DNA from 2 places in the Adlercreutzia rubneri genome. Region 1 is predicted to be linked to the other one. Evidence: riboswitches for the same ligand, from Rfam matches in the RefSeq annotation. Region 1 holds a riboswitch; the other holds the start of a gene.
The links. A riboswitch is a leader RNA that binds a small molecule or an ion and turns the genes downstream of it on or off. The one in region 1 is predicted to bind FMN.

Region 1 (14,163 bases):
GGTAGGATATCTCGCGGCGCTCCTCGATGCGGATTGCGGTTTATTTCGAGTTCGATATAATAAGCAGTCAAAACACGTTGCGAGGGGTGACTTTGAAAGACTCACACGGTCGTACTATCGATTATCTGCGCATATCGCTGACGGATCGCTGCAATTTCCGCTGCGTCTACTGCATGCCCGAGGAGGGCGTGTGCGCGATGTCCCATGACGAGATCCTGCGCATCGAGGAGATCGAGCGGCTGGTGGCCGTGGCCGCCGGGCTCGGCATCCGCTCGGTTCGCCTCACGGGCGGCGAGCCGTTGGTGCGCAAGGGCGTGGTTGAGCTGGTGGACGCCATCACCGGCATCGAGGGCATCGAGAACGTCTCCATGACCACCAACGGGGTTCTTCTGCCCCGCATGATCGGCGATTTGAAGGCAGCGGGGCTTTCGCGGGTCAACATCTCGCTTGACACCCTGGATCCGGTGCAGTTCCACGAGATCACGCGCACGGGCCGTTTGGAGGACACCCTCGCCGGCATCGACGCGGCGCTCGCCGCAGGGCTCAATCCCGTGAAGGTGAACGCCGTGGCCGTGCGCAGCCTTGACCAGGACTTTTTGGAGTTCGCGAAGCTCTCCATCGATCGGCCGCTGCACGTGCGCTTCATCGAGTACATGCCCGTGGGCGATACAAGCGTCGACGCCGGCACCGGCTGGGGCAAGGAGGATGTCATCCCCTCCGAGGAGTTGTTCGACATCATCAACGAGCGCGCCCGTGCGGCGGGGCTGCCCGAGCTGCGCCCGGCCGGGGCGACGAAGCCTCTGGGCTGGGGTCCGGCGCGCTACTTCGAGTTCCCCGACGCGCTGGGCACCGTGGGCTTCATCAGCCCGCTGTCGCGCCACTTCTGCAGCGAGTGCAACCGCCTGCGCGTGACCGCCGACGGCAAGGTGCGCCCGTGTTTGTTCTCTGATACCGAGTACGATGTGCGCACGGCCCTGCGCGAGGGCGATGACGCCGCAGTGCGCGACGTGCTGCTGACGGCTCTCGGCGCCAAGCCCGACGACCACCATGACAAAGTGGGCACCGACCGCAAGATGAGCCAGATCGGCGGCTAGCTTTCTTCCGGGTTGTCCGGGTTCGCGCTCGGGGCAAGGGCGCCGTGCTCAGACAGTCCTCGCTTGGTGGAACAGCCCACTGGGCTGTTCCAGTCGCTGCGGAACTCCGCGCGGACCCTCGCCCCGAGCGCGAACCCTCCTCTTCCAAGAATGCCTTCCGAACCTGCTAGAAAGGAATTGCAATGACCGAGCAGCTGACCCATATCGACGAGAACGGCGACGTGCGGATGGTGGACGTATCGCAGAAGGCCGACACCGAGCGCGTGGCCGTGGCCGAGGGCTTCATCTCCATGAAGCCGGAGACGTTGGCCCTCATCGTGGAGGGCAAGGCGGCCAAGGGCGATGTGCTCGCCTGCGCCCGGGTGGCCGGAGTGATGGCCGCGAAGAAAACGAGCGAGCTTATCCCCATGTGCCACCCGCTGAACATCACCAAGGCCAAGGTGGAGTGCGCGCCCGTGCGCGAGGGCGAGCGGGAAGACGGGCGCGTGGGTATTCACGTGACTACGATGTGCGGTGTCACGGGCAAGACCGGCATCGAGATGGAGGCGCTCACGGCGGCTTCCGTGACGTGCCTGACCGTGTACGATATGTGCAAGGCCGTGGACCGCGGCATGGAAATTTCCGATGTGCGCCTGCTGAAGAAGGACGGCGGCAAGACGGGCCTCTGGCTGCGGGAGGAGTAGATTTCCGCAGTTTGGAGAGGTTGCGACAGGAAAGCCCCCGGCCGGGGAGGGACGGCCGGGGGCTTTGTCGATGATCTGCGGGAGCCGGGAGGGCGGGCCCCGCAGCGGGAAAGGCATTTCGGGTGAGACGGGCGCGGCCAGCGGCGGCACCCGTCTCTGCCGTTTCTAGCCGAGGAATTTCGCCACGGACTTGCCGCACTCGCGGCCGAGCACCAGGGCGAAGGCCAGCGAGCAGCCGGGGATGGGGGTCACGTACTCGGTGCCGAAACGGCGGCCGCAGTCGTTGCCGGCCATGTACAGGCCGGGAATGGGCTCGTAGTTCGCATCCAAGGCGTTCTGCTCGCCGTCGGTGATGATGCCGCCCATGGTGACCATGGTCTCGCCGAGCACCGGGTCGAAGGTGCAGGCGTAGAAGGGGCCGTCCTTCACCGGGAAGAGCACCTCGGCGGCGCGGCCGAACTCCTCGTCGACGCCGGCCTCGCAGTAGCCGTTCCATCGCTCGATCTGGGCGACGAACTCCGTGGCGGCGTCGCCGGAAAGTCCCATCTGGCCGGCCAGGCCCTCCAGGGTGTCGTCGGCGATCCACTCCACCTGGGTCATGGGGCCGCCACCGCCCGGGCCGCCCTGGCCCTCTTCCTGCTCCGGTTCCTCGTAGGTGCCCTTGAACTTCGCGTAGGCCTTGTCGAGCGAGTCGCGCAGGGAGGCGATGTTCTCCTCATTGGCGGTGAAGCCGGCGTGCTGGGGCAGGGTGTACTGGCGGTACTCGGTGAAGTTGTTGTCCACCACGGCGTACTTCGTCTTGCGGCTCATGAACACGGTCTGGTACCCGCGCTGCTCGGAAGTGGGGTAGTACTCGTTGGCGAAGCGGCGGCCGTTCTCGTCGATCCACACGGCCTGGGGCAGGCAGTTCATCTTGCCGGGAACCGACAGGCCCTTCATGTTCATGCCGGCAACGGGCGTGGTCTCCAGGTGAGCGCCGGCCCAGTAGGCCATCTGCACGCCGCGGCCGTCGTTGGCCGACATGGAGGTCAGCGCGTCCTCGCCGGTGAGGGCCTGGGCCATGTCGGGCATGAAGTAGGCCATCATCTCGGGGTTGCCGCCCATGCCGCCGCAGGCGCAGACGACGGCCTTGCAGTTGATCTTGATGTAGCCGTCCGCGTCAGAGGCCACAAGACCCGCCACGGCACCGTCCTGCATGATGATGTACTCGGCGGTGGTGGCGAAGTGGAACTCGGCGCCGGCCTCCTCGGCCGCGGCCTGGTTGTACATCTGGATCTTCGTCTGGTTGCACTCGCCGTAGAACGAGCACACGCTCGGCCAGAACTTGATGCCCGACAGCTCGCCCATCTGGTGCTCGGTGGGCGGGAAGAACGCCGTGGTCATAGTGGCGAAGTCCTCCTCGGTCAGGCGGTCGAGGTACCAGTTGGAGTTTTCCTCGGAGTTCTGTGCGAACTTCATGACCAGCGAGGGGTTGGGCATGTTGGAGGTGATCTTCATGAAGTTCTGGTAGAACTCCACCGGATCGATGTGCGGCACGCCGCGCTCCTGGAGGATCTTGGCGTTCAGCGAGGCGAACTCGTTGCCCACGGCCTGGTAGGAGTCCTCGGGCTGCTTCTCGATGAGGATGACCTTCTTGCCCTGCTCGGCCAGCTCGCGGCAGGCGGTGATGCCGGCGAAGCCGTGGCCGCAGACCACCGCGTCGCAGTCCCATTCCTGGGCGAAATCGGTCACCTCGGCCGGCGGCGTCATCCAGCTGGTGTCGGTGACGTTGTGGATGTGCACATCGCTGGGCGCGGAGCTGCCCGCGCTCTCGATGTGGCCGCCGTCTTCGGTCTTGGCGGTGCTGTCGCCGCCTGCCGGCGCGCAGCCGGCGAGCCCGGCGGCTCCGGCGGCCATGGCGGCCACGGCGCCCATGCCGATGAACGAGCGGCGGGACATGCCCTTGGTTGTCTTCTCCATAGTTCCCATATCCTCCCTTGGTATCGGGGCGTATCGGTCGGCGTGCACCGAAGCTCGGCGGTGCGGCCGGCGGGGCGCTCGGGGCGACTCCCCGGCCTTCTCGTCGCTCGCCTTGGTGCGGCGCCGGGGCCCATGATGGCACCGCGAGCGGCCCGCGAGGAATCGTCAGCTTGGGGGATTTCCCGGAAAGCGCCCTCGCGGAAATGGGGGAGATGGAAATAAACCGCAGGTCAGCGCCACAGGGCCAGAATGACGGCTCAGTAACGCCGTGGCAACTTCGGAAAGTTTCGCTATACTGGTGCCCGACGAAGCCGCGACAAGCCAGGGAGGGTACAGGTTGCCGCTTTCCAAATACTTCAGGCTCGAGGCGCTCACGCTCATAGCGTTTCTGGCCACCATTCCCATCTACTCGCCGAACCATCTGCTCTTCGAGACCGGCGTCTTCGACGTGCCCACGTTCATGGCGCCCTTCGCGAACACGATGCTTTTCTCCACACTCGTATTGGGCACGCTCGCCGCGCTGGCCTCGGGGCGGCGCTGCCCCGAGAGGCTCTTGGGCCGCGGATGGGTGGTGGCCGGCGTGGCCGCTTATCTTACGGGCTACGGCCTGCTTATAGCCGCGGCGGCGCTGCCGGGCGTGGGCACGGGGGCTGTGGGGGCTCTTTCGGGTTTTCTGTTGGCGGCGGGCACCGTGGAGCTGGCGGTGCTGTGGGGCAGCTACATGGCCGCCTACGACCTGCGCCAGGCGCTTTTGTGGTGCGCCCTTTCCGTGGGCTGCGCGGCGCTCGTGGGGCTTCTGCTGTCCTCCACCACCTTCGGCGTGGGGCTCATCGTGTTCGTGGTGCTGGTGCTGGCGAGCTTCCCCGTGCCCTGCCTGGCGGCGTGGAAGCGCCCGCGGGGCGGCGCGCGCCCGGGAGATCTGGGCGGCGGGGCCAAGGCGGCTGGTGCGGCATCATCCGTGCAGGAGGCGGCGGAATCTCCGGCCCCCACGCGCCGGGCGCGGCTGGCGTCTTTGGCCTCGGTGTCCGGCATGCCGCTGGCGGGCCTCATGGTGTTCGCCTTCATGATGGGGGCGCGGAAGTTCATCCTGTTCGACGTGGTGAACATGGAGCTGCTCGGCTGCGCGCTGGGGGCCGTGGTGGCGCTGCCCATCTGCCTTCTGCGCACGAGCCGGCCGCTCACCACGCTCATCTACCGGATGCTCGTGCCGGCGTTCGCCTTGGTGCTCATCGTGCTGAACAGCTTCCCCGGCACCACGATGCCGATGTTCTTCGCCGCGTGGCTCACCTACGTGTTCTACGGGGCCGTGGCCATCCTCGCCCTGGCGAGCCTGGCGGCCGTGGCCCATGCCCGGGAGTTCTCGGCCGGCTCGGTGTTCGGCACGGCGGTGGCGGCCTTCGCGCTGTTCTCGCTTCTGGGCCTGGGGTGCGCGCCCACCGCCCCCTTCCAGGAAGAGGGCGGCGGCCCGGCGCTCTTGGTGGTGAGCACGTTCTACTTCGTGGGCGTCATCGCGGCGGCGCTCTGGGGCTTTTGGCGCGCGGGCGCGGGGGAGCGCGCGGCCGACGACGGGCTGGGCGCGCGGGATGCCGGCGCGGGGGCCGACGCGCCGGCCCAAAGCGTGCAGGCGCGCTGCGAGGCCTTGGCCGACGAGGCCGGCCTAACGCCGCGGGAGCGCGAGATTTTAGGGTATCTGGGGCGCGGCCACGGCATCGCCTTTGTGGCCGCCACGCTCGTCATCTCCGAGTCCACCGTGCGCACCCACGTGAAGAGCATCTACAAGAAGCTCGGTGTGAACGGCCGCGAGGAGCTGCTCGCGAAGGTGGACGAGGGATAGGGCCAGGGCTAGGGGTGCCCGCGCGGCTTCCCGGTAAGTGCCCGCACGGCCCCTGCGATCTCGGGGGCCGTGCTCACCAGGACGTCCGCCCGGCTGAGCTCGTCTGCCGTTCCGAATCCGTAGGTGCACCCGACAAAGGGAATGTTTCCGTGCACGGCCACCTCCTGATCGTGGTGCCGGTCGCCGACCATGAGGTGGGGCTTCGGGTAACGTGCGCAAATCTGCCGGTAGATCTGCCACTTCTCCAGCCCTTCGAAGTCTTCGGCGCACCAGGCGCCGGTGAACAGGCCGCCGAGGCCGAATGCGGCAAGGTGCTCGTCGCGGTAGGAGCCGCTGCAATTTGAGAGGAACACGAGCGTGCATCCCTCCTCGCGCAGGGATTCCAGCATGGCCTTCGCGCCGGGGTACAGGCGCCCTGCGCCCGCCGCGAGCAAGCGGCGCATCTCCTCTCCGATGGCGGCCGATGCGCGCTGCCAAATCGCTTCGGGCAGCTCGGGCATGAAGGAGGCCCACATGGCGGCAGGGGAGTATCCGAGCCACGAGGCGATCTCCTCATCGGAGAACGTACGCGGGGCGGCCCAGCCATCGGTTACCAAGGCAGCATAGGCGCGGCGAAACGCCGGGCCGTACAGATGCATGGAATCGTGGAGCGTGCCATCGTAGTCGAAAAATACCGTGCCGCCCATGGGCCCCTAGCCTTCGATCTCCCGCAGAAGGTTGACCATCTCGATGGCCGACGTGGCGCAGTCGAATCCTTTGTTGCCCGCCTTGGTGCCCGCACGCTCGATTGCCTGCTCGATCGTGTCGGTGGTCACGATGCCGAACATAACGGGCACCCCGCTTTCCAGCGATACGTGGGCGATGCCCTTGGCGGCCTCGTTGCAGACCAGGTCGTAGTGGCTCGTGGCGCCGCGGATGACGGCGCCCAGGCAGATGACGGCGTCATAGCGGCCCGATTGCGCCATCTTCTGCGCGGCAAGCGGCGCCTCGAAAGCGCCGGGTACCCAGGCGATGTCGACGTCCTGCTCGCGCACGTTGTGGCGCAAAAGGCCGTCCATGGCGCCCCCGATCAGCTTGGATGTGATGAACTCGTTGAAGCGGGAGGCCACGATGCCGACCTTGATGTTCTCCGATACCAGCTTCCCTTCAAATACCGTCATGATGATCCTTTCCCAAACGTTGGTTTCCTTAGTCGAGTTGTACAGGCGCTAGGACGCCTGGCGCTCCTCATCGAAGTACAGCAAATGCCCCATCTTCTCCTGCTTGGTGCGCAGATAGAACTCATCGTGGCTGGTCAAAGGCATTTGGATGGGCACGCGTTCGGTGATCTGCAGCCCGAAATCGCCCAATTGGTACACTTTGTCGGGGTTGTTCGTAAGCAGTCGCATGGTCTTTACGCCCAGCTCGTGCAGAATTTGGGCGCCGATGTAGTATTCTCGCAGGTCGCCCGCGAAGCCCAGGGCCAGGTTGGCCTCCAGGGTATCCATGCCGGCATCTTGCAGCTCGTAGGCGCGCAGCTTGTTCACAAGCCCGATGCCGCGCCCTTCCTGGCGCATGTACAGCACCACCCCGCGCCCCTCGGCTTCCACCTGGGCCATCGCTGCAGCCAGCTGCTGGCCGCAATCGCAGCGCAGGCTGCCGAAGGCATCGCCGGTGAGGCACTCGGAATGAACGCGCACCAGCACATCGACGCCGTCTCCGATGTCGCCTTTCACCAGGGCCACGTGGTGCTCGCCGTTCAACTTGTTCACGAAGGCGTGGGCGCGAAATGCCCCGTAGCGCGTGGGCATTGCCGTATCGGCCACTTCCACCACGTGGCATTCGTGCTTCTTGCGGTAGTCCTGGAGCGCTTTGATGGAGATGAACTTCAAATTGAATTGCCGGGCGAGCTCTATCAGCTCGGGTGTGCGCATCATGGTGCCGTCTTCGCGCATGATCTCGCAGCACAGACCGCACTCCTCAAGACCGGCCAGACGCATCAGGTCCACTGTGGCCTCGGTGTGGCCGTTGCGCTCCAGCACGCCGTTGGCCTTTGCCATCAGCGGGAACATATGGCCCGGCCGGCGGAAGTCGGACGGGCGGGCGCCGGGCTGCACCACGGCGCGCGCGGTCAGCCCGCGCTCTTGCGCCGAGATGCCCGTTGTGGTGTCGACGTGGTCGATGGACACGGTGAAGGCGGTTTCGTGGTTGTCGGTGTTCTCGGTGACCATTTGGGGAAACGCCAGCTTTTGGCACAGTTCGGCGGACATAGGCATGCAGATGAGCCCCTTGCCGTGTACTGCCATGAAGTTCACGTTCTCGGTGGTGGCGAACTGCGCTGCGCAGATGAAATCGCCTTCGTTCTCGCGGTCGGGGTCGTCGGTGCACAGAATGATCTTGCCCGCGCGCAAATCATCCAGCGCCTCTTCGATTGTGCTGAACTGGAATGACTCGTTCTCTTCCATGGGGTGCTCCTTCGTTAGAATCCATGCGCTGTCAGAAATGCTTGGGTGATACCGCCGCTCTCGGCCGTCGCGGATGGAGGGGGGAGGGGGGCGCCGAGGAACCGTTCGACGTACTTCCCGACCATATCGGTTTCGAGGTTCACCTCATCGCCGACGCGCTTGAGGGAAAGGGTCGTCTCGGCCCGGGTGTGGGGGATGATGGACACGGCGAAGTCGGCGTCGGTCAGGCGCGCCACCGTGAGGCTGATGCCGTCGATGGCGATGGATCCCTTCATGATGATGTGGCGCAGGGTGGTCGCATCGGCTCCGATGGTGTACCACACGGCGTTGTCGTCGTGCTGGATGCGGCGAATCGTGCCCACCGCGTCGATGTGCCCCGACACCAAGTGTCCGCCGAATCGCCCGTCGGCCGCCATGGCCCTCTCCAGGTTCACGGGGCTGCCGGCATGCAGGGCGCCGAGGTTGCTGCGTCGCAACGTCTCGTGCATGACATCGGCGCTGAACTGGGTCGCTCCCAGCGAAGTGACGGTGAGGCAGACGCCGTTCACGGCGATGGAGTCGCCCAGCCGAGTTCGCTCGAGCACGGTGCGCGCGTCAATGGACAGAACGGCCGAATGGGCGCCCCGGCGCAGCGTCCTTACGGTGCCGATTTCCTCTACAATGCCGGTGAACATGGTGTCGCCTCGCTTTCGACTGAAGGGGAAACGGCGCATTCTAAGAGCAGATCGGGCCCAAGGGCGGTGACGGTGGGGGAGGAAAGGCAAAGCGCGTCGGCGGGCAGCGCCACGCCCCGACCTGCCACCGGCCCTGGCGCGCTTGCTCCCCCGAAAAGCTTCGGGGCGATATAGGCTTGCACGCGGTTCGCCAGTCCGCCGTCGATGAAGGCGCCGTGCAGCGCAGGGCCGCCTTCGACGAGGATCGAATCGATGCCCAAGCTGCCCGCGTGATCGAGAAGGGCCGGCAGGTTCACTGCGCCGTTGCCCCCTTCCGCCGGCGGCGACGCCCAGACGGAACATCCGGCCTCGCGCAGGGCGCCTGTGCGCTCGGCGCTCGCCTGCGGCCCCACCGCCACCAGCGTCGGTATCTCTTGGGCTGTCCGCACGAGCAACGCATCCAGGGGCAAGCGCCCTTGGGAGTCGACCACAATGCGCAGCGGCTGCCGCCAGGGGCCGCCTTCCAAGCGGCAGGTAAGCGCGGGGTCATCGGCTAGGGCGGTGCCGATGCCCACCATGATGGCTGCGAACCGGTGCCGGTCGCGATGCACCCGCTCGCGCGCTTCGGGCCCGGTGATCCACCGGGATGCCCCCGTGCGCGTGGCCGCTTTCCCGTCCAGGGTCATGGCGTATTTCAGCACCACCAAGGGGCGCCCGGTGGTAATGAAGTGGAAGAATACCTCGTTGAGGTGCCGGCACCCCTCTTCCAGGACCCCCGTCTCCACTACCGTGCCCGCCTCGCGCAGCTGCGCGCACCCTTGGCCCGCCACCAAAGGGTTCGGGTCAAGGGCGCCCACGACGACGCGGGCAATGCCCGCTTCCAGGATAGCGTCGGTGCAGGGTGGCGTTTTGCCCCAATGGCAGCACGGCTCCAGCGTGACGTACAGGGTGCTTCCGGCGGGGTCTTCGGCGCATGCGGCCAGCGCCTCCCGCTCCGCGTGGGGCTGGCCGCATGCGGTGTGCCAGCCCTCGCCGATGATGCGGCCGTCTTTCACGATAACGGCACCTACGAGTGGGTTTGGGCTGGTCCAGCCAGTCCCTCTCTCGGCAAGCGCCAGCGCACGGGCCATGAAGGCTTCGTCGCGTGCGAGTTGCTCTAACTTCTGGGACATCGCTCACCTCCAACGCATCGCTGCGACCTTCGGGCGCCACTTCCGAAAAGATGAGCGGACGATTGCGAAAAAAACCCTGAAACCAAAAGGTTCCAGGGCTTCTAACTGTCCGATGCGCTCCGCTGGGGAGCACTTCCTATCTTCTTCCATCCAGACTGTAACTGTCGGCTTCGGAATTTCACCGAATCAGCCGCAAGCGCAAGACTTGCGGGTCGTGGGCTGTACCACCGGTGGGGACTTTCACCCCGCCCTGAAGATCATGTTCAATTGTTGATCGATCATAGTGCTTTATGGAAGCCCGCGCAACCCACGAATTGGGAAATCTGTGGATACCGTTGGCGATTGCTCGGGGAGTTGCTCGGGACGTGGCGCTTCTTTCCAGGGGCGCGCCACAGCCGCGTATCCGACAAACCTGGCGATGCGCTCGTTCTCTGCGCGCGGCCCCTTCCGTAGAAAAACCGTGCAGCGCGGCAGCTGGGTTTTCCCGTTCGCGCCCTTGTGGTACCATAAGCCGCTGTTGTATTCGTGTTTCGAAGGGACTTATTCATGTCAGGGCATTCTAAGTGGGCAACCACCAAACATCGCAAGGCCGCGCAGGACGCTAAGCGCTCGGCTCTGTTCTCCAAGCTGGCTCGTAACATCACCGTGGCCGCCAAGGAGGGTGGCGACCCGAACCCCGACAACAACGCGTCGCTGGCCGCCGCCATCGAGAAGGCCAAGGGCTACTCCATGCCCAAGGACAAGATCAAGACCGCCATCGACAAGGCTTTCGGTTCCGGCAAGGACGCCGCCAACTACGAGACCGTCGTCTACGAGGGCTATGGCCCGGCGGGCGTGGCGGTGCTCTGCGAGGCGCTGACCGACAACCGCAACCGCACTGCCGCCGATGTGCGCGCCGCCTTCTCCCATTCCGGCGGCAACCTCGGCACCTCCGGTTCGGTGGCGTTCCAGTTCGACCGCAAGGGCCAGATCATGGTATCCAAGGAGGTCGAGACCGGCGACAAGAAGAACCCCATCGGCCCCAACGGCGCCGCTGCCGACGAGGAGGAGTTCATGCTCGCCGTGGCCGAGGCCGGCGGCGACGACTACGAGGACGCCGACGAGGAGTGGATCGTCTACACCGCGCCGGGCGATCTCATGGCCGTGGTGAAAGAGCTTGAGGCCCAGGGCATCCAGGTGAAGGGCGCCGAGATGACCATGATAGCCAACACGCCGTCGGCGGTTTCGGTGGCCGATGCCAAGAAGGTCATGCGCCTCATCGACAAGCTGGAGGAGCTGGAGGATCTGCAGGCGGTGTACCACACCATGGACATCACCGACGAGATCGCCGAGGCACTCGACGAGTAGTTTTCGCGAACGTTAAAGCCAATCGCGCTAGGAAAGGCGCCGGGCCGCAGGGCTCGGCGCCTTTTGCCTTTCGGGGACGTAACAGGGCCGCGCAACATTCTGGAAACATAGTCGCGAGGAAATCTGATAGGGTGAAGCTTAGGTAAGCGCGCGATAGGCTCTTTGTGCAGCAGCGAGGGAGTCCCGCGCAGGACGAAAAGGGAGGCTCCATGGGTTTTCTCGAAGGTAAGACCGCCATCATCACCGGTGCTGGGTTCGCGGCGCTCAAGGACGGATCCGCCGGTTCCATCGGTTACGGCATCGCCACGGCCTACGCCAAGGAGGGCGCGAACCTGGTCATCACCGGCCGCAACGTGAAGAAGCTGGAGACGGCCAAGGAGAAGCTGGAGGCCGAATACGGTATCCAGGTGCTCTGCGTGGCCGCCGACGTGAATGCCGGGGCCGACAACCAGGCCGTGGTGCAGAACGTCATCGACCAGGCCATCGAGAAGTTCGGCCGCATCGACGTGCTGGTGAACAACGCCCAGGCCTCCGCCTCCGGCGTGACGCTGGCCGACCACACCACCGACCAGTTCGACCTGGCCATCTACTCGGGTCTGTACGCCACCTTCTACTACATGCAGGCGTGCTATCCCTACCTGAAGGAGACCAAGGGCTCGGTCATCAACTTCGCCTCCGGCGCGGGGCTCTTCGGCAACTTCGGCCAGTGCGCCTACGCCGCGGCCAAGGAGGGCATCCGCGGACTCACGCGCGTGGCCGCCACCGAGTGGGGTTCTGACGGCATCAATGTGAACGTGGTGTGCCCGCTGGCCTGGACGGCCGCTCTGGAGAACTTCCAGGAAGCTTACCCCGACGCCTTCACGGCCAACGTGCACATGCCCCCCATGGGCCACTACGGCAACGTGGAGACCGAGATCGGCCGTGTCGTGGTGCAGCTTGCCAGTCCCGACTTCAAGTTCATGAGCGGCGAGACCCTCACCCTGGAAGGCGGCATGGGGCAGCGCCCGTAATTCTGCTTGCTTTTCACAAACAGATGTTCTAAAATGAGCCCCACTCGAATTTAGAAAGTGGGGCTTATCTTTTGGCTGGCAGGATGCGCATCGTGATGGGAATTGATCCCGGGCTGGCCCATACGGGTTGGGGGGTCATCGAGCAGCGCGGGTCGCATCTTGCCTGTGTGGCCTACGGGTGCGTGGCCACGCCGGCCTCGCAGCCTTTGGCCGAGCGGCTCATGAAGATCCACCACCAGATCGGCGCGGTGGTCGAGCGCTTCCGTCCGGAATGCGTCGGCATCGAGACGGTCTGGTTCGGGCAGAATGTCACGGCCGCCTTCGCCACGGGCCAGGCCCGCGGGGCGGCGCTTGTGGCCTGCGCCGAGGGCGGCCTTGCCGTGGGCGAGTACACCCCGCGCCAGATAAAGCTCGCCGTGGTGGGGGAGGGCTCGGCCGAGAAGGACCAGGTGCAGTACATGGTACGGCACCTGCTTTCCCTCGATCGGCCGCCTGAGCCCGACCACGCTGCCGACGCGTTGGCAGCGGCCATTTGCTATACGACCCACGAGAACGGAAGGCTCGCATGATTGCGTTTCTGAACGGAACCGTGGCGGCGGTGCTGCCGCCGCAGACGGCCTACATCGATGTCGCCGGCGTGGGCTACGCCGTGGCCATGCCGGGGGGCGACCTGGGCAAGCTGGCCGTGGGCGAGGAAGCCCGCGTGCTCACCTACCTGTCCGTGACGGAGAACGGCATCGCGCTGTTCGGCTTTCTCTCCGAGGAGGAGAGGGCGCTGTTCGAGAAGCTCATCGGTGTGTCGAAGGTAGGGCCGAAGATGGCCCTGGCGGCACTTTCTACGTTCTCTCCGGCCGAGCTCGCCGATGCCATCGCCTCCCAGGACATCGCGCGGGTGTCCCATATCCCCGGGGTGGGGAAGAAGACCGCCGAGCGCATCATCTTGGAGCTGAAGGGCACCTTGGAGGGCGGCATGGCGTCGCTGTTCAGCCAGGGCGAGGTTGAGCCTGCGCGTAATCTGGCGGTGCAGGGGGCCACCGAGGCGCTTCTCTCCATGGGCTTCACCTCCGCCGAGGCCGAGGTGGCCTTGCGGGGCGCTCCCGAGGACGCGGGCGAGGGCGCGCTGCTACAATACGCCTTGAAACGTTTGGGAAGTCGATAGGAAATCATGGCATTCGATCTGGACATAGAGGGCATGGTGTTCGAGGCCGCGCGGGACGGCGCGGAAGCGCAGGGCTCGGCATCGGCGCTCGGGCGCGACCGCGCGGTGGCCCCGACGCTCACCGAGGACGACCTGGAGCTCGATTTCTCCCTGCGTCCCAAGCGGCTCGACGATTACCTGGGCCAGACGAAGGTGAAGGAGTCCCTCGGCATCATGATCGCGGCGGCCCAGGGGCGCGGCGAGCCGGCGGACCATATCCTGTTCTCGGGCCCTCCAGGGCTGGGCAAGACCACGCTCGCCACGGTGGTGGCCAACGAGTTGGGCGCCTCCATTCGCACCACCTCCGGACCGGCCATCGCTCGCACGGGCGACTTGGCGGCCATCCTCACCAACCTCGAAGAAGGCGATGTGCTGTTCATCGACGAGATCCATCGCCTGAACCGCATGGTGGAGGAGGTACTGTACCCGGCGCTGGAGGACTTCGAGCTGGACATCGTTGTGGGCAAGGGCCCGGCGGCCCGATCAATCCGGCTCGACCTGCCGCGCTTCACGCTCATCGGCGCCACCACGCGCACGGGCCTGCTCACCGGCCCTTTGCGCGATCGATTCGGTGTGGCCTTCCGCCTACAGTACTACACGCCCGAGGAGCTTTCGCTCATCGTGTGCCGGTCGGCCTCTATCCTGAACGTGGCCATCGACGAGGAGGGCGCTCTGGAGATCGCCCGACGCTCCCGGGGTACCCCGCGTCTGGCCAACCGCCTGCTGAAGCGCGTGCGCGACTGGGCCCAGGTGCGCGGCGACGGCGCCA
Region 2 (14,163 bases), on a different contig from region 1:
CTCCTCCACGCTTTTGCGGCCACCGGAGGCCACGCCGGACAGATCGCCCCCCGAGCAGAAGCAGCCGCCCTCGCCGCGCAGCACGATCGCGCGCACCTCGTCGTCGTCCTGCACTTCGAGCACGGCCGCGCACAGCTCCCTCATCATGGGCGCTCCCATGGCGTTCTTGCGGGCCGGGTTGTTCAGCACGATCTCCGCAACGCCCGTGTCGTGCTTCTCGATGTAAACAAGCTCGTTCATCAGTTGCCCCCTAGCGTCGATTCAAGCGCTTCGCTTCGGCTTTCGCCAGCTCCTTGCCCACCGACTTGATGATGATCTCGTCGGTGCCCCCGCCGATGCGGTTCATGCGCGCATCGAGCCACACGCGCCCGACGGGGCTTTCCTCGGTGTAGCCCAGACCGCCGAGGATCTGTATGGCCATATCGCACACCTCGAAGGCCTCCCGCGCGTTGTACAACTTGGCGAGACCCGATTCCACCTGCGTCGATTTCCCGTTGTCCTTCATCCAGGCAGCCTGCAGCACCTGGAAGCGCATGTTGTCGATCTTCACGCGCATCTCAGCGAGCTTGTCCTGGATGAGCTGGAACGAGGAGATGGGCTTACCAAACTGCTCGCGAGTGACGGCGTACTCGAGCGCCGTGAGGTAGCAGTACTCGGCTTGCCCGAGGGACTGATTGGCAATGGAGATGCGCTCAAGCTCGAAGTTCTTCACGAGCTGCATGAAGCCGTTGTTCTCTTTGCCGAAGATATCCGACTCCTCCACTTCGACGTTGTCGAAGTACACCTCGCAGATCGGAGCCGACTTGTTGCCGATTTTCTGCATGGGGCTCATCGTGATGCCCGGCGCGCTGGCGTCAACGAACCACATGGTCATGCCTGCGTAGGGGTTCGGGTTGTCGAGATCGCGTGTCACAAACAGGATGTAGGGGCAATAGGCGGCATTAGTGATGAACGTCTTGGTGCCGTTCAGGTACACCTTGCCGTCGCGCCGCGTTGCGGTCGAGGCGATGCACGTGCTGTCGGAGCCAGCGCCAGGCTCCGATATGCCGAGGGAGAATGCCATGGCTTTCGTCTTCAATGCCTCGGTCACCTTGCGCAGCTGCTCCTCCGAGCCGAACTCTTGCGCATCCTTAATCTGCAGCACGGGGGTGTTGAAGGGGAAGTTGCGGCGGAAGAAGCGCTCCTGCACGAGCATCATTGTCACTTGGTCGACGGGCACGCCGCCGAACTGCTCGGGAAGGCCGAGCGTTCCGAACGGGGACTCCTTCAGGGCAGCGTAATACTCCTCGGGAACGCGATGCTCGTCGTAGCATCGCTTGAAGTACTCCTCGTCGAATCCGCAGGAATCCATGAACTGATCCGCTGCTTCCATGAGCAGTTCTTGCTCATCGGTCGGAGAAAACTCATACATAGGCCGATCTCCTTTCGCGTACCGGGCTCTCTATGGCCCGCTACGCGAAAGTCTGATCGGATGTTCTCTCTTACTGAACTCACAGATTTCTCAAGTGGGAAAGAACAGTATCATAGGGTGACACTTTGTCATTGTGAGCGCATTTGATTGCCTGGATCTTGAAAAGATCACCTATCGAGTCGCAGGCGGAACGCGAAGTCGCGATTCGCCAAGGCAGAAACCCTGGCCTAAAATGCTTTACAGCTCGATGGGGTTCCAGGAGCCGTCGATGTCGCAGAGCCAGGCCTCGGCGTCGTCGATGGTGAAGAAGGTGAGGCGCGGGTCAGCCGGATCGTCCCAGTCCTCGCCGAGGGCGACCATGTGTTTGAAGCCCTCCTCGCGCACGGTCGCGTTGGCGCGGTCTTCCAGGTTCGCGCGGCCCCGCAGGATGATCCAGCCGCGCCCGGGCTTCCAGGCGGTCAGCTCCACGCGGGGGATGGCCTGCATTTCGCGGTAGCAGTCCTTGGTGGTGGCGGTGCAGAACTGGATCTCGCCGTCCTGCAGCGCGGCGAAGCTGAAGGGGCGCACGTGGGGCTGGGCGCCCTCCGGGGTATCCTCCACCGTGGCGAGGTACCAGGCGGGGACGCTCGTGAGGTAGTCGACGATAAGCTCGTTTCCGGTCATTTCGGGTTCCTTTCTTGAAATTCTGGCTTGTCCGCGGGAGGTCGGAGGCGGAAGTGCCGTGCTCAAACAGCATTCAATGGCAGGGCTCGATGAGGGCCGCATCGTTCTACCCATGCCATTGAATGAACTGCGCGCGGCGCCACCGCCTCCGACCTCCCGCTGCTCAACTCTTTATGACAAGGGAACATAGTTGGTGGCGACGACGGCGGCGATCATGAGGACGAGGGCACCGGTGCCGACGGCGTCGCGCCAGGTGAGGCGCAACGGGTCGAGACGCGTGGTGCCGACGCCACCGTGGTAGCAGCGGGCCTCCATGGCGGCGCTCAGGGTCTCGGCGTGGCGGAAGGCGCTCGTGAACAGCGGGATGAGCAGAGCCGTAAGCGACTGGATGCCGCCACGGAAGGGATTCGCGTTGAAGTGGGCGCCGCGACTTTTCTGGGCGCAGTAGATGATGCCGAGCTCGGTCATGAACTGCGGCAAAAAGCGCAGCGCGATGCCGAGAATCATGCCCAGCTCGTGGGCGGGAACGCCGATGCGCGAAAGCGGTGCCATCAGACGCTCGAAGGCCGCCGTGATGTCGAGGGTCGCGGTCGTCAGGGTGAGCAGGCTCATCCCCATGAGCAGAAGCAGCAGGCGACAGCCGATGAAGACGGCCGACTGCAGGCCCTTCTCGCTGATGCAGATGATGCCGAACTCGAAGTAGACGTGGCCGCCCTGAACGAACAGCACGTTCAGGAGCGCCGTCAGCACTACGAGCACAAGCAAGGGGCCGATAGCCCGGATGGCCTGCAGCAGCGGGATGCGGCTCGCCGCGTAGAAGCCCACGATGAACAGGGCCGCCACCGCCAGCGACAAGGGCGTCGCCGCGCAGAACACCGCTGCCATGAGCACGAAGGACAGGATGAACTTCACCCGGGGATCCATAGCGTGAACCAGCGAGTCCTCGGGCCAGTACTGGCCGATGATGGCGCGATCAGGCATCGTCGCCACCACCCTCGGCGACGGCGTCGGCAGCCCGCAACGCCGCGAAGCCGACCGCCGCATCGGGCGCGGCGGCCACCGGGGTGCCCGCAAGTTGGGCGGCGATGTCGGCGGCCAGGGTGCGCTCGTCGTAGAGGTCGCGACCCAGCGTAAAGCCGGCCTCGCGCAGGGAGGCAGCGAAGGCCTCGGGCGCCGGAGCCCCCAGGCCCACGGCCTTCAGCGCCGCCGCGTCGGCGAACACCTCGGCCGGCGTCCCCAGGCGGAACACGCGTCCCTCGGACAGCACGAGGATGCGGTCGCTTAGGGCCGCCAAATCCTCCATGGAATGGGACACCATGACGATGGTGCGGCCGCCGGCGTGCAGCTCGCGGATGAGCCCCAGGAACTCCTCGCGGGAGAGCGGATCCAGCCCGGCCACCGGCTCGTCGAGCACGAGCACCTCCGGCTCCATGGCGAGCACGCCGGCGAAGGCCACGCGGCGCTGCTGCCCGCCGGACAGATCGAAGGGGCTGCGCTCGGAAAGCTCGTCGAAAGACAGCCCCACCAAGGCCAGGCCCTCCCGCACGCGGCGGTCGACCTCCTCGGCGCCAAGCCCCATGTTGCGCGGCCCGAAGGCTACGTCGTCGTAGACGGTGTTGGCGAACAGCTGGTTCTCGGGATACTGGAACACGAGTCCCACCTGGCGGCGCACCTCGGTGGCGACGCCCTTCTCCGCCAAGTCGCGCCCATCGGCCAGAACACGGCCGCACGTGGGATGCACGAGTCCGTTCATATGCTGGATGAGCGTGGATTTTCCGCTGCCGGTGTGCCCCGCGACGCCGAAGAACTCCCCCGGCTCCACCGTGAAGGTCACATCGCGCAGGGCCCACACGGCATCGGGCGCGTTGCCCCAATCGGCCTGGCGGGCGGCGTCCTTCTTGCGGCGGCCGCGCCTCTTCTTCGCCTCGCCGCCCTCGTAGGAGTAGCTCACATCTTCGAACGCAAGGCGCATAGCTCCTCCTTCAGGGTGTCGTCGGTGATGCAGGTGGAAACGGGAACGCCCGCGGCCTGCAGCTCGAGCGAAAGGCGGCAGGCGAAGGGCACCTCCAGGGAAAGCGAGCGCAGCTCGTCGGCGCGCACGAGCACCTCTTCCGGGGCGCCGTCCATGCGGATCTCGCCGCCGTCGAGCACCACCACGCGGTCGGCCGCGGCCGCCTCTTCCATGAAATGGGTGATCATCACGACGGTCATGCCGCGCTCATGCAGCTCGCGCACGACGCGCATGAGCCCGGCGCGCCCGCGCGGGTCGAGCATGGCCGTGGCCTCGTCCAGGATGAGGATGGCCGGGTCCATAGCGAGCACCCCGGCGATGGCCACGCGCTGCTTCTGGCCGCCCGAGAGCGCATTGGTCTCGTGGGCCTCGAAGCCCTGCAAGCCCACTTCGGCGAGCGCCCGGGTCACGCGCTCGCGCAGCTCGGGGTTGGGGATGCCGAGGTTCTCCGGGCCGAAGGCGACGTCGTTCTCGATGAGGCTCGCCACCAGCTGGTCGTCGGGGTTTTGGAAGACGAGCCCGGCGTTGGAGCGGATGAAGTAGGTCTGCTCTGCGTCGCGGGTGTCGCAGCCGAACACGTCCACCTCGCCCTCGTCGGGCAGAAGCAGCGCGTTGATGTGCTTGGCCAGGGTGGACTTCCCCGAGCCGTTGCCACCGAGCAGACACAGAAACTGCCCCTGGGGCACCGTCAGGTTCAGATGACGGAAGACGAAGGCCTCCCCATCGTAGGTGAAGGCGGCATCGCGGAAATCGACGAAGACGTCTGCACTCATTAGCGGCCCTTAACCTGGTCTTTCTTCGGGGTGATGAGGTTCGAGATGGCCTTGTAGACGATAAGCGTCAGAATGGCGTTCAAAAGGCCCTTCAGCAGGTTGAACGGGATGAGGATGGGCACGATCATGGCCACGACGGCATCGAGCGGCACGCCGAGCCAGGCCGGGGTGACCACGAGGTTGCCGAGCACGGCCATGATGACGGCGAACACGATGCCGAGCACCAGACCGATGATGGCGCCCTTCAGGGTGTGAATCTTCTTGTACACGAGCGCCGAGGGCAGAATGAAGCCGATGACCACGAGCAGGTTCATGAGCGCACCCGTGAAGTCGGCGAACAGGATGCCGTGGGCCACCACCGAGATGATGCCGCAGGCGAGACCCGCCGCCGGGCCAAAGGCGAAGCCGCAGACCGCCGCGGGCATGATGGAGGCGTCGTAGGACAGCCACGCCACGCCGGGCAGCAGCGGGAACTCGACGAAGGACAGGAGCACCGAGATGGCGCACAGAAGCGCGATGGTCACGAGCACGCGGGTGGACCAGCGGTTCGTGTTCGCCATGGTCTTCTGGGCCGTGGGTGCCTTGGCGGGGCGCACGGTGGAGGAGCCGACAGCGGGATGGGTCGTGGGCTTGTTGGCCATGATGGACCTTCTTTCTCTTCGCGAGGCGTATCTTCCGGAGCCGCTTCCCCTCGCAAAAAGAAAACGAGCCCGTATGAATTCCTTTCATACAGGCTTCCATGATGTCGCGCTTCCGTTTGCATCGGCCCCGTCGGTCGGGGCGCCAGAAACGCGAACGTCTGCCTCTCCCATCCGGACTGTGACCGTTGGCCCCGGAATTTCACCGGGTCAGCCTGCACTCTCGCGCAGGGTCGCGGGCTTGCGGGCGGCTCGTGTCCGCCGCCATGCTTACCGCCAGTGAGGATTTCCACCTCGCCCTGAAACATAATTCACGGGGCACATTGTAGGCGACGGCCGCCGTGCGCGCAACCCCCGGGGCCATTGGATGCGCGCGGCGGTCGATAGACGCCGCCGATGCCTCGGGACCTCCGGGCCTCGGGATCTCCGGGCCTCGGGCCTCGGGGCTTCCGGGCCTCGGGCCTCGAGGCCTCGGGGCCTCGCGCCGCCCGTCAGCGGCGACGGGGGTACAGCACGTAGCCACGCTCGGTTTCGGCGCGCCCTTCGAAATCCTCGCCGCGTTCTGCAAAACGCGGGCGGTCGTGGGGGCAGATGTCCATATGGAAGGCGTCGCCGACGGCGCCCGAGGCGAGCACCTCGTCGGTCGGGCCCTGGGCGGCGACCCTCCCCTTCCGCATCACCACGAGGTAATCGGAGTAGCGCAGGGCAAGATCCAAATCGTGGATGACCATAGCAACGGTCTTGCCCTCGCGGCGGTTCAAGTCGCGCACGAGGGCCATGAGGTCGTGGCAGGCGCTGATATCCAGATAGGTGGTGGGCTCGTCCAGCACGATGAGGTCGGTGTCCTGGGCGAGTGTGCGGGCCACATGGGCACGCTGACGCTCGCCGCCAGAAAGCTGGTGCAGGTCATGATTGCGGAAGACCGCGACCCCGGCCCGTTCCATGGCGGCTTCCACGGCCGCGCGATCGGTCGGCCCGAGTCGGCCGCCCCACCCCAGGTGCGGATGGCGGCCGCAGGCCACCAGAGCCTCCACGGTCATGGGAGGCACGCGGGAGGTCTGGGCCAGCACGGCCATCAGATGCGCCCGTTCGCGCGAGGCCAGCTCACCCGTGTCGTGGCCGGCCACTTCCACCCGCCCCGCCACAGGGCGCAAAAGGCCGGCGGCCAACTTCACCAGCGTCGATTTCCCGCAGCCGTTGGGACCGACGATGCTCGTCACCGCGCCGGCGGGGATGGCGGCGGAAAGCCCTTCCATGAAGGGGGCACCCGGCTTGTAGGAGAACGAGACGCCCTCGTAGCGGATGGCGCACTCCGGCGAGCGCGCCCCAACGTCGGCGGGACGCGCACACGACGGCGTTCTCTCGCCCCGGATAACGCACTCAGTCAAGGCCGCCTCCTTTGTTCTTCAGGATGAGGTAGATGAAGAAGGGGCCGCCGATGAAGGCCAGAAGGATGCCCACGGGCAGCTCGTAGGGGGCGAACAGCACCCGGGCCAGAAGGTCGCAGCCCACAACGAAGGCCGCCCCGGCCAAGGCCGAGGCCGGCACCACCCAGCGGTTGTCGTGGCCGACGAAGAAGCGCATCAGGTGCGGCACCACAAGCCCCACGAACCCGATAAGCCCCGCGAAGCTCACGGCCGCACCGGCGAGCACCGCGGCCACGGCGAGCATCCCCAGACGCACGGCGCGCACGTTCACGCCCAGGCTGTGGGCGGCCTCGTCGCCGAGCGAGAGGATGTTCAGCTTCGCCGCCCCCGCCAGCGCCGCCACCAGGCCCACAGCGATGTAGGCAGCGGGCCACGCCAGATCGCGCATGAGCACCCCGGACAGGCCGCCCACAAGGAAGGTGGACGAGCCGATGTAGGCGTCCGGATCCACGATGAGGATGGTGTTCATGCCCGCGCCGAACACCGTGGTGATGGCGATGCCGGCGAGCACCACGGTCAGGCGGCTTAAGCCCGTGCCCAGCGACAGCGCAAAGATGATGAGCGCCGTCGCCAGCGCCCCGATAAAGGCCGCCAGCGGCGTGAGCCACAGCGCCCCGGGAACGAGCGAGGCGGCCAGCAGCACGGCGAGACCAGCGCCGGAATTCACGCCGATGACGTTGGGGCTCGCCAGCGGATTGTCCAGGCACGCCTGGATCAGCGCGCCGGAGGTGGCCAGGGCCGCGCCGGCCAGAAGCGCCGCCAGCACCCGCGGCACGCGGACGTTCTCCAAGATGTTGCGGGCCATATCGGAGACATCGCCGCCGACAAGCCACGCCGCCAACTCCGGCAGGCTCACCGAGGAGGCGCCGAGCGTGAGCGCCGCCGCCGTGGCCGCCGCGAGAAAGATGGCGGTCGCGGCCACGACGATGATGTTGCGGGAGACAGAACCCATGGCGCAAGGCATCTTCCGCCGCTAGTTCTGCCCGTAAAGGTTATCGAAGAGCCCCTGGTAGGCCGCATCCCACTGGGCGTTGGGCTTTGCGAGGTACAGCGTCGGGTCCAGGGTGATGTAGCGGCCGTTCTGCACGGCGGACAGGCTCGACCACGCCGGATTGGCCGCCGTGGCCTCCTCGAGGTTGCGCATGGCCGCCTCGGTGTCGTTGCCCATGGGGATGACGAAGATGAAGTCGGGATCCATCTCGATGACCGCTTCCAGGCTGAAATCTTTCAGAAGGCTGCGATTCTCGTCGGCGAGGTTGTTCACGCCGAGATCGGCCAACATGGCCCCGGTCTGCGTACCGGAGTTCTGCACACGGGTGCCGCCGGAGAACGTGGTGAGCAAAAGCGCCGTCGGCGGGTTCTCGGCCGGCGCCGCGCCCACGATGGCGTCGATAGCCTCGGCCACCTTCGCCACGTTCTGATCGTAGAGGTCCGCGCGCCCGGTGATGTCGGTGAAGGTGCGCATCAAGCGCTCGTAGTCGTCGAAGGTGGTCACCTCGAAGTAGGCCACGGGGATGCCCGCGCCCACAAGCGCGTCGCGCAGGTCGGCCTGGCTGGAATCGCCGCCGCGGCCGCCGGTGCCGCTCGTCATGATGACGAAGTCGGGATCAAGCGCCATGACAGCCTCGAGGTTCACTGCCGTGAAGTCCCCCACCGTGGCCACATCAGGACTTTGGATGGTCCAACCGGCCGCCTGGAGCGCATCATCGGAGACGCCCACGAGCGTGCCCCCAGCCAGTTCCCAGGCGTTCGCGAAACTGCCCATGCAGGCCACCACGCGCTGGGGGTTGTCCACGGTGACCTCGTTGCCCGCATCGTCGGTGAAGGTGACCGGACCGGGCACCGCCTCGGCCGCGGGAGCCTCGGGGTTCTGCTGCTCCTGCTGGGTCGCATCGGCCGCCGGAGCCTCGCTTTCCTGCTGGCCGCATCCGGCCAGCGCCAACGCCAACGCCGCCGCAGCAGCGCACAGTACAAACTTCTTCAAAACAAAATCCTTTCTATACAAAAACTCACAGGTTCGCCCAAGGAAGTCAGCGAGGTTGCGACAGGTGCCTGATATGGCCCCGCCTTTGGGCCAAGCGGCCTTCGTGCCGCGCCGAGCCCAAAACAAGGGGCCAGATCAGGTGCCTGTCGGAACCGCAGCGTCAGGACGTTCATTCGGCAATAGCCGAATGAACGTCGAGTTGTTGGCCGTGGGCGCAGTAGTCGTCTTGGGCTAGGATGTCGCCGTCGTGATAGTAGGCGGCACGGGCCCGGCAGCCGCCGCAGCCGTCCTTGTAGTCGCAGGTGCCGCAGGCGCCGGAGTAGGCCTGGGTGCGCAGGCGCTCGAACACCGGGCTCGTCTTCCAAATCTCGTCGAAGGGCTGCGTCCGCACGTCGCCAGCCTCCTCGGTCATGTAGGCGCAGGGGCGCACGATACCCTCGCTGCCCACGACGCAGTAGGTGAGCCCCGCTAGGCAGCCGCGGGTGAAGCGCGTGTCGATGCCGAGCTGCTTCGCCACGCGGGTGAACTGCGGCGCGCAGGTGGGCTTCACGTCGATGGACACTTCCGCCGACTTCTCCATGATCTCGCGCAGAAGCGTCTCGTTTTCCAGCACCTCCAGGCTCGTCTCCTGGATGTACTCGCCACGGCCGACGGGGATCAGGAAGAAGATGTAATGGGCGACAGCGCCAATCTCCTCGGCGAAGTCGGTGATGGCGCACACCTCATCGCGGTTCCAATCGACCACGGTGGTGTGCAGCTGGAAGGGCAGGCCGGCGCGCTTGCAGGCCTCGATGCCGGTCAGGGTGAGCGCATGGGCGTTCGGAAGGCCGCGAAACTTGTCGTGCTTGGCGGCGTCCAGGCTGTCCACCGAGATGCCCATGGCGGCCGCGCCGGCCTCTTTCAGGCGGCAGGCCACCTCGTCGGTGATGAGCGTGCCGTTGCTGCCGAACACCGGGCGCAGGCCGCGGGAGGCCGCATGGGCCACCAGCTCGTAAATGTCGGGACGGAGAAGCGGCTCGCCGCCGGAGAAGATCATGATCTTGAAGCCCGCCCGGGCAATTTCGTCGATCATCTTCTTCGCCTCGTCGGTGGTAAGCTCGCGCTCGGTGGCCTCCTCGGCGTCCTGGTAGCAGTGGACGCACTTCAGGTTGCATTGGTTCGTGGTCATCCACGATACGATCATGTCGGGGTCTCCTCTCCCACGCATGGACGCGGCCTCAGGCTGACGGCTCACGTGCCGCAGGCTCGACGGCAGGTTTGCCGCGCGTTCGGCCGCAAGGTGGTTTCAAGGATACCCAGAGCGCTTTCCGCAGGAATCGCCCGAACGGGCTAGGTTGGAAGGACGCCGCGGGAGATGAGGACGCGCACCTTAACCCGTCTGCAGGGCGAAAGTGCGAACCGCATCGGCAAAAAGGCGCTCGCGGGCGTCGTCGGTGCCCAGGCGCGCCCAAGGGGCGTCGCGGGTGATGGCGGCCAGATCGGCGACGGTGTAGAGGAAGACGCCATCGAGGGAGGCGACGCGATGATCGATAAGCGAGCCATCCGCGCTGGCGTCGACGAGCAGCATCGGCCGGCCCCGGCGCAGGCGGACGACGCCCTTCATGAGGCGCCGATCGAGCGAGGTGCCTTCCACAGCGCTTTCCGCCAAGACGATATCGGCATCGACGAGCAGCGCCGAGAGCAGCTGGGGATCGGCCATGGGCGCGCCGAGCACGCGGGCGGCCTCCTCGCAGTCCCCATCGCCGAGCACCTGGAAGCGCTCTACGCTGGCGCCGAGGAACGCGCCGGCGAGGGCCAGCGAGAAATCGCCCGCGCCGGCAGCAAGCACGCACCGGCGCTCGAGATGGCCGAACACGCGCCGGGCCAGCTCCACGGCCGTCTCGGCCAGCGCCGCCGTCGAGGCGGACGCATCCGCCGCGGACAAAGCGCTGGACAGACCGGAGGCCGCCGCAGCGAGCCGGGTCAGGGCATCGCCCAGCGTGGCCGCCTTCCGCGCCTCCGACAGGGCGCGCGCCCAACAGGCGGGCAGCGCGGCCGGCAAGCCCGGCGCACCAAGAGCCCCGCGGCCTCCCGGCTGCGACAGCTCTCCCGCATCGGCAAGCCCGTCGCATTCCCCGGGAAGCAACGCGCCTTCCCGGGATCCCCGAGCGAACTCGTCCAGGCCGCACAAGGCGGCGAACAAGTGAGAGGCCACGTCGATCCCCTCGGCGAAATAGAGCGCGCCGGCCACCTCCCCCTCGGCCACAGCGCCGAAAAGCCCGGCGGCGATATCGTAGGCGTCGCAGCCCTCGTCGGCCACAGCGTACAGCTCCAGCCGGCCGTCCGCGGCCACGAGAAGCCCCTCGCTCAGGCTCCGGTGCCCCGAGACGGCGCCGAGCAGCGCGCGGCGGGCGGCGGCGTCGGCCAAATGCTGGCTCGCCGATGGGAACACCGGGCGGCGCGGGTTCACACCCGCAACGAACAGACCCATGGCCCTACCCCGCCGACACCGCGATGAGCAGCACCGCCGCCGCAAGGCCGGCAATGGCCAAAGCGTCGCGGGTTCTCGCCGACGCGGCCCAGGGCGCCAGAAACGACAGGGCGCAGAACACCGACCACACGGCCGTCGTCGCCAGGGAAAGCGCCACACGCGGCACCAGATAGCCCAGGTTGCCCTCGGTGCCGATCTGCGCCATGGCCGCGTAGAGCGCCACCAGGTGCGTGAACCCGATGAGCATGGCGGCGATGAGCACCGCAAGGCCCACAAGCCCCGCCAAGCGCGAGATGAGGGCGAGCGTATCCAGCGCCGGCGTGTTCAGCTCGAGCACCTTGGCGCTGCGGGCCGTCATAAGCCGGCGCTGGTACCAGTCGAGCGCAGCCGATACGGCCGAGGTGGCGAAGCAGGCCAGGGCGACGAACACGAGCACGATATGGGGCACGAGCAGCGGCCAGTGGTAGAAGGCCATGTTGTCGGCGCCCGCGGGGTCGAGGATGCGCAGCCACTGGGACACGAGGATCAGAAGCGCCACCACCGGCGCGGCGACGGTGGAGAAGGCCAGTCCACGGCGAGTGACGAGCAGCCCCGTCGCTGTCACCACGGCGAGCACCCACGAGGCCAGCATGACGATGTTGGGGCCCGAGAGCAGCGTGCCTGCGGTGCTTACCGACTCCATGCCGATGACCGCGGAATGCGCCGCCACGGCGACCAGATAGACGCCCTTGGCCGCCCACGCGGCCCGCCGGTGACCGCGCCTGAGGCCGAACGCCCCCAAGGCGCTCGCCGCGCCGTAGAGCAGGATGCAGAGTATTTCGAAGACGAACAGGGTCATGAGCGCGCTATCCTCCCAGCCTGAGGGTTCAAGTCTATCCGAGGGCGCCTTTCCCGCCATCCCCCGTTCGGGCTAATCAGCGGCGGCGCAGCAGGCCGGTCTCGAAGCCGTAGGCCACCAGCGCCGCGCGGTTCGCACGGCCGCACTTCGTGGTCATGTGGGACAGATGCGCCTTCACCGTCTGCTCGGAGAGGGAAAGCCGCCCGGCGATCTCCTTGTTCGAGAGACCGCCGGCGATGTAGTAGAGAATCTGCTGCTCGCGCAGGGTGAATGCAGAATCGGGGTCGGCGACGAAGATCATCGGATGTCCTTGACGAGCCGCCCTTAGGCGAAGTCGTACAGATCCTTGGCGGCTTCCTGGAAGTCCGCATAGGCCTCGGCGGCGATGACCTCGTCATCCACCAACTCGAAGGAGCAGGGCTGGCCGTCGGCGTCCACCTCGGTCACTTCCAAGACCACCACTTCACCAGAGGAGGTAGCCGGATGCTCGTCATCCACCGGGAAGAAGAACCCGAACGAGCTCTCCCCCTTCAGCACGAGCCCGAGGAACTCTAGTTCCACCTGTTCGCCCTTCTCATCGACGAGCGTGATGGTGATGCCCTCTTCGGTAGGCGGGCAAAAGTTAGGAGCCGAACCTTCACGAACCATGTTCGCGCCTTTCTCTCAAGCGTGGAAGAGCGTAGAGGGACACGGGGTGCTGCTCACCAAGCGAGTTCCGCAGCGAACGAAACAGCCCAGTGGGCTGTTTCGCCGAGCGAGGACAGTACGCGCGACTGAGCAGTACCCCGTGGCCCGATCCCGGGAGAGCTGCTATTGCGCCCTTCCGTGGCGGTGCTTCTTTTTCTTGTTGTTCACCGGTTTGGGCTTGACGGCCGCCGCCACCGCCGCGGCGTCGGGCGCCTCGCCGGTCGCTTCCTTCTGCTCGGCCACGTAGGCCTCGGCGCGGGCGTTGGCCTCAAGGCGCGCCAGCGGCACCTGGGCGATACCGGTGGAAGCCGAGTGGTCGAACTCGAACAGGCCCACTTCCGTGCCGTACTTCTTCTGCAGCTTCGCGAACTTCGGCTCGCGGGTCTTCCACATACAGTAGAGCGGGCACGCGATGGCGATGGACGAGTAGGAGCCAGCGATGAGGCCGATGGCCATGGCGAACGCGAAATCCTTCAGCGTCTCGCCGCCGAACAGCAGCATCGCGAACACCGGGATGAACGAGGTGAGCGTCGTGTTGATGGTGCGGATGAACACCTGGTTCATGGAGTGGTTGGCCATGGTCATGAAGGTGCAGCGGATGTCCTCGCCCTTCATGTTGTCGTTGATGCGGTGGAACACGACCACGGTGTCGTAGAGCGAGTAGCCGAGGATCGTGAGCAGGGCGGCGATGGTGTTCGGGTTCACCTCGCGGCCCACCAGCGCGTAGATGCCCACCACCAGGATAAGGTCGTGGAACAGCGCGACGATGGCCATGACGCCCATCTTGTACTCGAAGCGGATGGCGATGTAGACGATGATGAGCAGGATGGACACGAGGAAGGCGATGAGCGAGCTTTGGATGACGCTCGCGCCCCAGTCGGGACCGATGGTGGTGACTTCGAAGTCGCTGGCGGTCATGCCGAGGGCCTCGGCCACCTGGTTGGCGCGGGCCGTGGCGTCCTCGGCCGAGGTGGTCGTGGTGCGCACGAGGAAGCCGGGCTCGCCGTTGGTCTCGGTGGTCTGGATGACGGCGTCGGGCTCGCCGGCGTCGTTCATGGCCTCGCGCATCTGCTCGGTGGTGATATCGCCGGTGCCGTGGAAGGCCACCGACGTGCCGCCGACGAACTCGATGCCGAAGTTCAGGCCGCGGATGCCGACGATAGCGAGGCAAGCCACCATGGCGACGACGGCCACGGTGAGGAACACCTTGCGGTAGCCGAGGAAGTTGATGTCGTGCTTGATGAAGCGGCCGCGGATCTTG

Region 2: linked by a shared signal. The riboswitch ahead of GO707_RS08490 (ECF transporter S component) and the one ahead of ribD (bifunctional diaminohydroxyphosphoribosylaminopyrimidine deaminase/5-amino-6-(5-phosphoribosylamino)uracil reductase RibD) in region 1 are both predicted to bind FMN.

The regions. Positions count from the first base shown of each region.
Region 1 is NZ_WPOO01000022.1:14,001-28,163, reverse strand. It holds gene GO707_RS10430 (helix-turn-helix transcriptional regulator) at 1-5, shown strand, start outside; gene moaA (GTP 3',8-cyclase MoaA) at 93-1,094, shown strand; gene moaC (cyclic pyranopterin monophosphate synthase MoaC) at 1,277-1,777, shown strand; gene GO707_RS10415 (FAD-binding protein) at 1,943-3,736, opposite strand; gene GO707_RS10410 (response regulator transcription factor) at 4,074-5,570, shown strand; gene GO707_RS10405 (HAD family hydrolase) at 5,579-6,256, opposite strand; gene ribH (6,7-dimethyl-8-ribityllumazine synthase) at 6,263-6,730, opposite strand; gene GO707_RS10395 (bifunctional 3,4-dihydroxy-2-butanone-4-phosphate synthase/GTP cyclohydrolase II) at 6,779-8,014, opposite strand; gene ribE (riboflavin synthase) at 8,029-8,688, opposite strand; gene ribD (bifunctional diaminohydroxyphosphoribosylaminopyrimidine deaminase/5-amino-6-(5-phosphoribosylamino)uracil reductase RibD) at 8,670-9,839, opposite strand; FMN riboswitch at 9,974-10,101, opposite strand; gene GO707_RS10380 (YebC/PmpR family DNA-binding transcriptional regulator) at 10,386-11,186, shown strand; gene GO707_RS10375 (SDR family NAD(P)-dependent oxidoreductase) at 11,396-12,196, shown strand; gene ruvC (crossover junction endodeoxyribonuclease RuvC) at 12,280-12,765, shown strand; gene ruvA (Holliday junction branch migration protein RuvA) at 12,762-13,355, shown strand; gene ruvB (Holliday junction branch migration DNA helicase RuvB) at 13,362-14,163, shown strand, end outside.
Region 2 is NZ_WPOO01000014.1:27,905-42,067, reverse strand. It holds gene GO707_RS08520 (enoyl-CoA hydratase/isomerase family protein) at 1-240, opposite strand, end outside; gene GO707_RS08515 (acyl-CoA dehydrogenase family protein) at 251-1,411, opposite strand; gene GO707_RS08510 (pyridoxamine 5'-phosphate oxidase family protein) at 1,649-2,074, opposite strand; gene GO707_RS08505 (energy-coupling factor transporter transmembrane component T family protein) at 2,246-3,055, opposite strand; gene GO707_RS08500 (energy-coupling factor transporter ATPase) at 3,048-4,046, opposite strand; gene GO707_RS08495 (energy-coupling factor transporter ATPase) at 4,022-4,858, opposite strand; gene GO707_RS08490 (ECF transporter S component) at 4,858-5,499, opposite strand; FMN riboswitch at 5,655-5,807, opposite strand; gene GO707_RS08485 (ABC transporter ATP-binding protein) at 5,988-6,884, opposite strand; gene GO707_RS08480 (FecCD family ABC transporter permease) at 6,877-7,875, opposite strand; gene GO707_RS08475 (ABC transporter substrate-binding protein) at 7,897-8,907, opposite strand; gene nirJ2 (putative heme d1 biosynthesis radical SAM protein NirJ2) at 9,077-10,090, opposite strand; gene GO707_RS08465 (hypothetical protein) at 10,277-11,377, opposite strand; gene GO707_RS08460 (hypothetical protein) at 11,382-12,215, opposite strand; gene GO707_RS08455 (response regulator transcription factor) at 12,292-12,516, opposite strand; gene GO707_RS08450 (DUF1292 domain-containing protein) at 12,540-12,863, opposite strand; gene secD (protein translocase subunit SecD) at 13,026-14,163, opposite strand, start outside.